2 regions of the Luteibacter yeojuensis genome follow, and region 1 is predicted to be linked to the other one. Evidence: predicted binding sites of a transcription regulator. Region 1 holds the regulator's gene; the other holds the start of a gene.
What was found. The regulator FliA, encoded in region 1, starts transcription of late flagellar genes. The targets are predictions, from matches to a motif close to TAAAGTTTNNCNNNCNNNGGCCGATAA.
Positions count from the first base shown of each region.

Region 2: a site for FliA is predicted at 2,726-2,752, ahead of fliK (flagellar hook-length control protein FliK). Genes of this name have one in related genera too.

Region 1 covers NZ_JAAQTL010000002.1:104,390-108,530, forward strand. Annotated here, with positions in the region: gene HBF32_RS15345 (chemotaxis protein CheA) at 1-511, opposite strand, end outside; gene HBF32_RS15350 (protein phosphatase CheZ) at 519-1,160, opposite strand; gene cheY (chemotaxis response regulator CheY) at 1,171-1,572, opposite strand; gene HBF32_RS15360 (RNA polymerase sigma factor FliA) at 1,604-2,335, opposite strand; gene HBF32_RS15365 (P-loop NTPase) at 2,332-3,207, opposite strand; gene flhF (flagellar biosynthesis GTPase FlhF) at 3,256-4,141, opposite strand, start outside.
Region 2 covers NZ_JAAQTL010000002.1:279,681-283,821, reverse strand. Annotated here, with positions in the region: gene HBF32_RS16200 (hypothetical protein) at 1-371, shown strand, start outside; gene HBF32_RS16195 (hypothetical protein) at 368-1,084, shown strand; gene HBF32_RS16190 (flagellar biosynthesis protein) at 1,253-1,516, opposite strand; gene fliK (flagellar hook-length control protein FliK) at 1,513-2,667, opposite strand; gene tgt (tRNA guanosine(34) transglycosylase Tgt) at 2,826-3,938, shown strand; gene yajC (preprotein translocase subunit YajC) at 4,135-4,141, shown strand, end outside.

The sequences.
Region 1 (4,141 bases):
GCTCGTTGCGCGCGGCGTCGAGCATCGCCTCGAATTCGTCCTCGATGGGATCGTACGGACGCGAGGGCACCGCCGCCGCGGGAGCGGCGATCGGCGCGGCCAGCGCCACGGGCGGCGCCGAGGCGGCACGGCCCGGGATCAGCAGGCGGTCGAGCAGCGAACGCGGCGCGGCGTCGATCGGCACGCCACCGTCGGCGGCGCGCATCATGTCGTTGAGGAGATCGAGCGACTCCAGCAGCGCGTCCATGAAGCCGGCGTTGAGCACGACGGCCCCGTTGCGCGCTTCGTTGAGCAGATCCTCGGCGCGATGGCACAGCTCCACCATCGGGTTCAGGCCGAGGAAGCCCGCGCCGCCCTTCACGGTGTGGAAGGCGCGGAACACCGCGTTCAGCAGGTCGACGTCGCCCGGCGACGACTCGAGGTCCACGAGCTGTTCGCCCAGGCTCTCGAGCAGTTCGCGTGCCTCGATCAGGAAGACGTTGAGCAGCTCGTTGTCCAGCTCCACGCTCATAGGGCGCTCAGAAGCCGAATTCGCTGAGGAGGCGATCCACTTCGTCCTGGCTTACCTTGTCGGCGGCTGGCGCCGCCCCGCCCGCGAGGGAGCCGGTCAGGCGTACCAGTTCCACCAGCGAGGATTCGACCTTGGCCATGAACGCCTCGACCTGCGCGACGCGCTGGCCGGAGAGGTCCTGCCACGACTGGGCCTCCACCATTTCGCCGAAGCCGATGTCGCAGCTCTGCGCGAAGTCGCCCACGCGCACGGCCAGCGCCGTGGCGTTGCCGGCGAAGGCCGGGTCGGCCTGGTCGAGCACCAGCACCTCGTCGGCCTGGCGGGCGAGCGCCTGGGCCTGGGGGCGCAGCTTCTCGCTGAAGTCGAGCGTGCGATGCGCGGCCTGCGAACTCATCTCGAGTACGTCGCGCAGGTGCTTGCGCGCGTCGCTCATGTTGCCCGGCACACCGTCGTGCGAGATGTCGGCGGCGAGGCGGCGTGCGGATTCGTGCAGGTCGCGGGCGAGATGACCCAGGGCCAGGAACAGGTGCTGCTCGCGGGTGCGGAGGAGGTTGTCGAGCGCCTGCTCGAAGGCGGCCGGGTCATCTGCGTCGAGCAGCTCGCGCAGTTCGGGAGCCACGTCGTGGCCGGTGGAAAGCATCGTGTTCATGGGTCGTTCCTTAGCCCGCGGCCGCAGCGAGACGTTCGAAGATCTTGTCGAGTTTTTCCTTCAGCGTGACCGCGGTGAACGGCTTGACGACATAGCCGTTCACGCCGCTCTGCGCGGCGGCGATGATCTGGTCGCGGTTGTTCTCCGCCGTGACCATCAGCACCGGCAGGGCCTTGAGCGCGGCGTCGGCGCGAATCGCGCGGAGCAGGTCGATGCCGGTCATGTTCGGCATGTTCCAGTCGGTGACCACCAGGTCGAACGGCTGCGCGCGCAACACCGCCAGGGCGGCATTGCCGTCCTCGGCCTCCTGGATCAGGGTGTTGGTGAACCCCAGCTCCACCAGGAGGTTCCTGACGATGCGTCGCATGGTGGAGAAATCGTCCACCACGAGGATCTTCATGTTCTTGTCCAAAACTTCTCTCCGCCTTGCTGCTGCGCGTTCGTCAATGCTTTTCTTTCCAACCCGACATGCGTGCGCGGAGGCGGATGAGGGCCTGGCCGTGGATCTGGCACACCCGCGATTCGCTCACACCCAGCACCGCGCCGATTTCCTTCAGGTTGAGTTCTTCATCGTAGTACAGCGACATGACCAGCTTTTCGCGCTCGGGCAGCCCGTCGATGGACTGCGCCAGCGCGTCGCGCAGGCCTTCCTGTTCAAACAATCCGTCCGGACCCGCGGCATCCGGGTCGGCCACGTCGATCGCGGCGCCTTCGTCGCCTTCGGGCGCCGTCAGGCTCAGCAACCGCGCGCTCGCCGCGTCGGCCAGGATCTGGTTGTATTCCATGGCGTCGATGCCCAGCCGCTTCATCACTTCCGCGTCGTCGGCGTCGCCACCCGTCTCGTTTTCGATCTGCCTCGTCACCTCCGCGACCTCGCGCAACTTCCGATGGACGGAACGCGGGGTCCAGTCCGTCTTGCGCAGTTCGTCCAGCATGGCGCCACGTATGCGGATACCCGCATAGGTTTCGAAGCTGGCCGCGCGAGTCGGCGAGTAATTTCTTGCGGCCTCGAGCAGTCCGATCATCCCGGCCTGCATGAGGTCGTTTGCGTCCACGCTCGGCGGCAGCCTGCCCATCAGGTGATAGGCGATACGGCGCACCAGCGGCGCGTGGGTCTTTACCAGTTGATCCGCCGGGATACGCGTGATCTCGAGATATTCGGTCGCGACGCTCACAGTGGCAGCCCTCCTCCCAAGTGGGACCGCTCGGCGAAAAAGCCGATGCGGCCCTGTGCCCGGGGCTCGGGTTCACCCCATGTATCGACCGACCTGGCCAGATTCTTGAATCCGACCGCGGACCGGCTGCTCGGCCAGGCGTCGACCACCGCCGACTGGCGGCGGATGGCCTGGCGCAGGTATTCGTCGTGCGGGACCATGCCCATGAAATCCAGGGACACGTCGAGGAAGCGGTTGGTCACCCGCGCCAGCTTCTCGAACAGCTGGCGGCCCTCCTGGGCGTGGCGGACCATGTTGGCCACGATGCGGAAGCGGTTCACGTCGAATTCCCGGCTCATGACCTTGATCAGGGCGTAAGCGTCGGTGAGCGAGGCCGGCTCGTCGCAGACCACCACCACCACCTCGTCGGAAGCCGCCGCGAACATGGACACACTGTCGGAAATGCCGGCCGCGGTGTCCACGATCAGGTACTCCGGCGCCAGCGGGTATTCGTCGAAGGCCCGGATGACCGCCGCGTGCTCGATGTTCGGCAGCTGCGCCATGCGCCGCGCGCCGGAGGTGGCCGGAATCACCTTCAGGCCGTGGGCGGCCTCGAGGATGAGGTCCTCGATCCGGCACTCCCCTTCCAGCATGTGGCCCAGGTGGCGGGTGGGCTGCAGGCCGAGCAGGACGTCGATGTTCGCCATGGCGAGGTCGGCGTCGAGCAGGAGGACATCACGGCCGCCCATCGCGAGCGCCATGCCGAGGTTGACCGCCACCGTGGTCTTGCCCACGCCACCCTTTCCACCGGCGATCGCGATGCTGCGGGTGGGGCGACGGTCGGCGAGCCAGTTGAGTCCGGCGGCCTGGGTGGAATCGACGTGTGTGCTCATGAAGGAAGTCACTGCCCGTGTGTTTCTGTCTATGGTCCGTTAGGCCGCTTAAGCCAGGGCCGGCGCAGCCGTGCCGAAACGTTCGGCAAGCAAGGCGTCGTCGGGTTCTTCGTTGCGCTGCTTCAACAGCTGTGCCGCGAGGCAGACGAGCTTGCGCGCATCGGCCGAGGCGATGTCCTCGGGTACGCGCTGACCGTCCGTCGTGTAGTCCAGCGGCATGTTGTGGCGGATGAGGGCCGAGAGCGCGCCGCCGATGAGCGGCGCCTCGTCGAGCTTGGTGAGGATGGCGGTCTGCGGCGCCAGCGGCGCGTAGGCCCGGATGGCGCCGTCGATGGCCTGGGCCTGCGCGTTGGCCGCGAGCACCAGGCAGACGCGCACGTCGGAGGTGGCGCGCAGCGTCTCGAACTGCTGCTGCAGCTTGGGGTCGTTGCCGGCCAGGCCGGCCGTGTCCACCAGCACGGTGTGCTTGCCGCGCAGCTGGAGGAGCACATTGCGCAAGCTGGTGGCATCGTGGGCGTTGAACACGCGCACGCCGAGCAAGCGGCCGTAATGCTCGAGCTGCGCGCCGGCGCCGATGCGGTACTGGTCCGCGCTGATCAACGCGACGTTCGAGGCGCCATGGCGCAGCACGGCGCGCGCGGCGAGCTTGGCGATCGTGGTGGTCTTGCCCACACCGGTGGTGCCGACCAGCGCGGTGACGCCACCGCCGGCCGTGTCGAAATGGCGTCCGCTGGTGCGGATGTTGCGCGAGAGCAGCCCCAACGGCAGGTAGCGGGCCTGGTCGGAGGTCATGCCCGGCGGCAGTTCGGCGCACAGCGCACGCGCGACGTCGCCGTCGATGCCCAGGCGGGTCATCTCGCGCAGCACGCGGGCGCGCAGCGGCTGCTCGCGATCCATCTGGTTCCAGGCGAGGGTGGAGAGCTGGACTTCGAGC
Region 2 (4,141 bases), 180 kb from region 1:
GGGAAATTAACGTGACGGCTGCCGTCTACGACAGCGACGGGTATATGACGGCACCAGAGGGAGAGCACGTGACCCTGTTTGCGGTAGATTACGACCCGGAGACAAAACAAAAAGTCATTCTTGCGCAGGCGGATGGCTACACTGACGCCACAGGGCACTTCACCGCAAAACTCCATATTGGAGACTGCAGAGGACCGGGGATCGTGGGTCCCGTTCGCATGCATCGACACTCCAATCGTCCCGAGTACTGGGATATCAAATACGTTCCTACGGCATATGTCGTGGCCATACTCGATGATAAGCGTTCGATAGCGAGGCCGAGCTTTTTCGAGCATGTCTGCAAGGAAACTTATCGAGGATTCCGGCCATGATGCTGGTATCGACACTCCCCATCGAAAACAAGTGGTTGCGCGACTACGCTCCATCCGAAGCTGGTACGCTTCCCGACGCGGATATTACATTGCCTGAATGCAGGGTGGATCCAAGTGCGACGATCGATGGCTGGATAACGGGCGTGCGTGATGTTGAGGATGCGTTTGTCCGGCTCGCACGCCCATTTCAGTTAGCATTACAACGGCTTGAATGCGAACGGCCTCACGTAATGGAGCAAGCATTCGATTTGGTCAGCCAGGGAGGGCGGTTTCGGGTGGTTGATACAGACCTCGAGCAGGCCGATCGCGACTGGATTGAAACAGAACTCAATCGCGATGGCGAGCTTGCCAGGTTGGCTGATGCATTCAATCGTCAAGTCGTTCGCACCTATGAAACCGACCATGGAACGCGCAACGAAAGTGGCGATCTCCTGGCGCGCACGGGCTTCCTGGCAGATGGGGGAGCCGCCATCGACTACGCAGGATTGCATGGCTCCGTCGACGAGTCGGTGAAGCTTCGATCGCTATTGCGTGACGTCAACGACGCACGGCTGCCTTGGTGGATGAAGGAGAGCTCTCGTTATCAATTGGGTGGAAGGCTCGTGCAAAGCTACATTGTTGGAGAGATAACGCAGTACGTCGTACGGCCCGACGGGTCCGGAGAGGTGCAGACCACACGTGGCTCTATCCTGCGCGAGGACTTGTGGGCGTAATGGCGCCTTGAGCACAGTGCGCACAATTCCGTCCTTGAAAAAGGCAACGCCACCCTCGAGAGGGTGGCGTGCGGCCCGGCGACTGAAGCCGACGGGCGGGTGCATGGATATGGCCAGGAGGCCGTCGATGGGTCGATCAGCGCGTTCCCTTCGCGTGGTATGGGGGCTTCAGTCTTCGACGGCGGCCAGCAGCGTTCCGACGACAGCCGCGAGTGCGGCGTACAGTTCCGGCGGCACGTCGTCGCGCAGGCGGACCGCCGCCAGCAGCGTGGCGATCTGCGGATCGAGCTGCGGGGCGAGACCAAGCGCCTGCGCGCGTTCGAGCATCGACTTCACGCCCTCGGCGTCGATGCGCTGGCTGTTGCCGTTGCTGGTGGGCGAGGCGAGGCGGAGCGTGACGCTGCGTCTTGGCGACGGGAGTGCCTGGTTCATGCGCGGGCTTCCAGCAGTACCGCGCTGTATGCGCCGGTGGACACCGGCAGGCCGTGCATGCAGGCGAACTGGTCGAGTACCAGGCCGTTCTTCTCGAGCAGGCGGCGCAGCGACACGAATTCGTTCTCGAGGCGCATGACCGTGGCGGCGTGCTGCGCCCACAGGCGCACCGAGACGCGCGGTACGCGCAGCTGGATCTCGCCCTGCACGGCGCCGAGCGACGGCGGGTCGATCGCGAAGCCCACCGTCCACGGGCCGTCCTGCTCGCCCGGGCCCGGCTTGCCTTCCTCGATGCGCAGCTGGAGCACGTCGTAGCCGCGCACGCCGGCCAGTGGAATCTCGATCATCCACACGCCCGCCTGCGGCTGCGATTCCAGTTGCGCGATCTCGACCCGGGACAGTGCCGCGCGGGTATCGACGCGCAACTGGCCGACAAGTCCGTCGACGTCTTCCTCGGTCACCGGCGGTTCCGCTGCGCGTGCCTGGGCGACCAGCGGTCGCTGGGCCAGTGGCGGCGGGGTGTCGGCAGTAGGACGAGGCATCGCGATGCCCGGACGGGCGGCGGGAAGGTCGGCAAGCGTGCGGCGCAAGGCGAGCAAGGCGGCCTTGAAGTCGTCGGCCGCCGGCGTCGCTTCCTTCGGCTGGGCGAGGTGCGCTTCCAGGAAGGTGCCGCTGCGGGCAATGGCTTCCTTCATGCCCATCGGCGAGCTGACGTCGGCGGGCTTGTTGATCGCCGCCTCGAGCGTGGCCAGGGCGGCGCGCAGCGGGGCGGGAAGCAGGCGTGCGATGGGGCGGCGGCCGAGCGCGGCCAGCACGCCCAGGAGCGGGGCGTAACCGTTCTGCTGGGGCAGGCGCTCGCGCAAGCCCTGCATGGCCACGCGTTCGTCCACGTTGCCGGGCAGCACTTCCAGCTGGGGCTGGGCTCCCTGGGTAAGCACGCGTACCTGGAACTGCGGGGGCAATTGCGTGCCGGAGGCGTCGGCCTCGACGGTGAGGCCGCCGATCTCCAGCAGCAGCTTGCCGAGGTCGTTCTGGCCCATCACCCGCGCCGTGAGCAGGGTGCCGACCCGCCAGCTGTCCGCCGCGGCCGTGGTGCCCGCGGCCGCGCCGGCCCACAACTGGGCAGCGAGACTGGTCGGCTGGATGATCAAGGGGATGTCCTCCCACGGCCTGGCGGGCCCCCGGATGGGCACGCTCCTGTGAGCTAGGGAATCGGCGGATTCTTGCGAAACTTTAGCGGGTGGATGGGGCGTTTCGGGCTGGGGAGGGGGAGATGGGGGCCGAAGACGACTCAGGCTAAACTAGGCGGATGACCCAGCTTCCCTTCGAACTCCTCGCCACCGACGGCGCGGCGCGGCGCGGCCGTCTCCGTTTCGGCCGCGGCACCGTGGAAACCCCTGCTTTCATGCCCGTGGGCACCTACGGGTCGGTGAAGGCGATGACCCCGCGCGATGTCCTCGACACCGGCGCGGAGATCATCCTCGGCAATACCTTCCACCTGTTCCTTCGCCCCGGTCTGGAGATCGTCGGCGAGTTCGGCGGCCTGCACCGCTTCATCGGGTGGAACAAGCCGATCCTCACCGATTCCGGCGGCTTCCAGGTCTTCTCCCTGGCACATAAGCGCAAGATCACCGAGGAAGGCGTCACGTTCGCATCCCCGGTGGATGGTTCGAAGGTCTTCCTCTCGCCCGAGGAGTCGATGCGGATCCAGAAGGTGCTGGATTCGGACGTGGCGATGATCTTCGACGAGTGCACGCCGTACCCGGCCACGGAGAAGGTGGCCTCCGACTCCATGGAGCTCAGCCTGCGCTGGGCCGAGCGTTCGCGCCAGGCCTTCGACGACCTGCGCAATCCCAACGCCCTGTTCGGCATCGTCCAGGGCAGCACGTTCGAGCACCTGCGGCGGTGCTCCGCCGAGCGGCTGGTCGAGATCGGCTTCGACGGCTATGCCGTGGGCGGCCTGGCCGTGGGCGAGCCGGAGGCGGAGCGCAACCACACCCTCGACTTCACCCTGCCGATGCTGCCGAAGGACCGTCCGCGTTACCTCATGGGCGTGGGCCGGCCGGAGGACATCGTGGAAGCCGTGCGCCGCGGCATCGACATGTTCGACTGCGTGATGCCCACGCGGAACGCCCGCAACGGTTTCCTGTTCACGGCCGGGGGAACCCTGCGCATCCGCAACGCGAAGTTCGCCATGGACACCCGGGTGATCGAGGAGGGCTGCGACTGCTACGCCTGCGCCAACGGGTTCTCCCGCGCCTACCTGCGCCACCTCGACCGCTGCAACGAGATCCTCGGCAGCCAGCTGGCCACGATGCACAACCTGCGCCACTACCAGCGGCTGATGGCCGGCCTGCGCGGCGCCATCGAGGCCGGCGGCCTGGAAGACTTCGTGGCCGCCTTCTATGCGGCCCGTCGCTGATCGGAGTTGTAGGAGCCGCTATAGCGGCGAGAAGCCTACGGGGCGATGAAGGGGTGAGGCGGTTCTCCTCGCCGCTATAGCGGCTCCTACAGTTAGAGCCCGACATGCACGGGCCCCAAAGGGCGTGGCATAATCCACGATCTTTTTACGTGAGCGGCGCTTTTCCTTGGCCGTTCCATGACTTGCGAGAAATCCGATGAGCC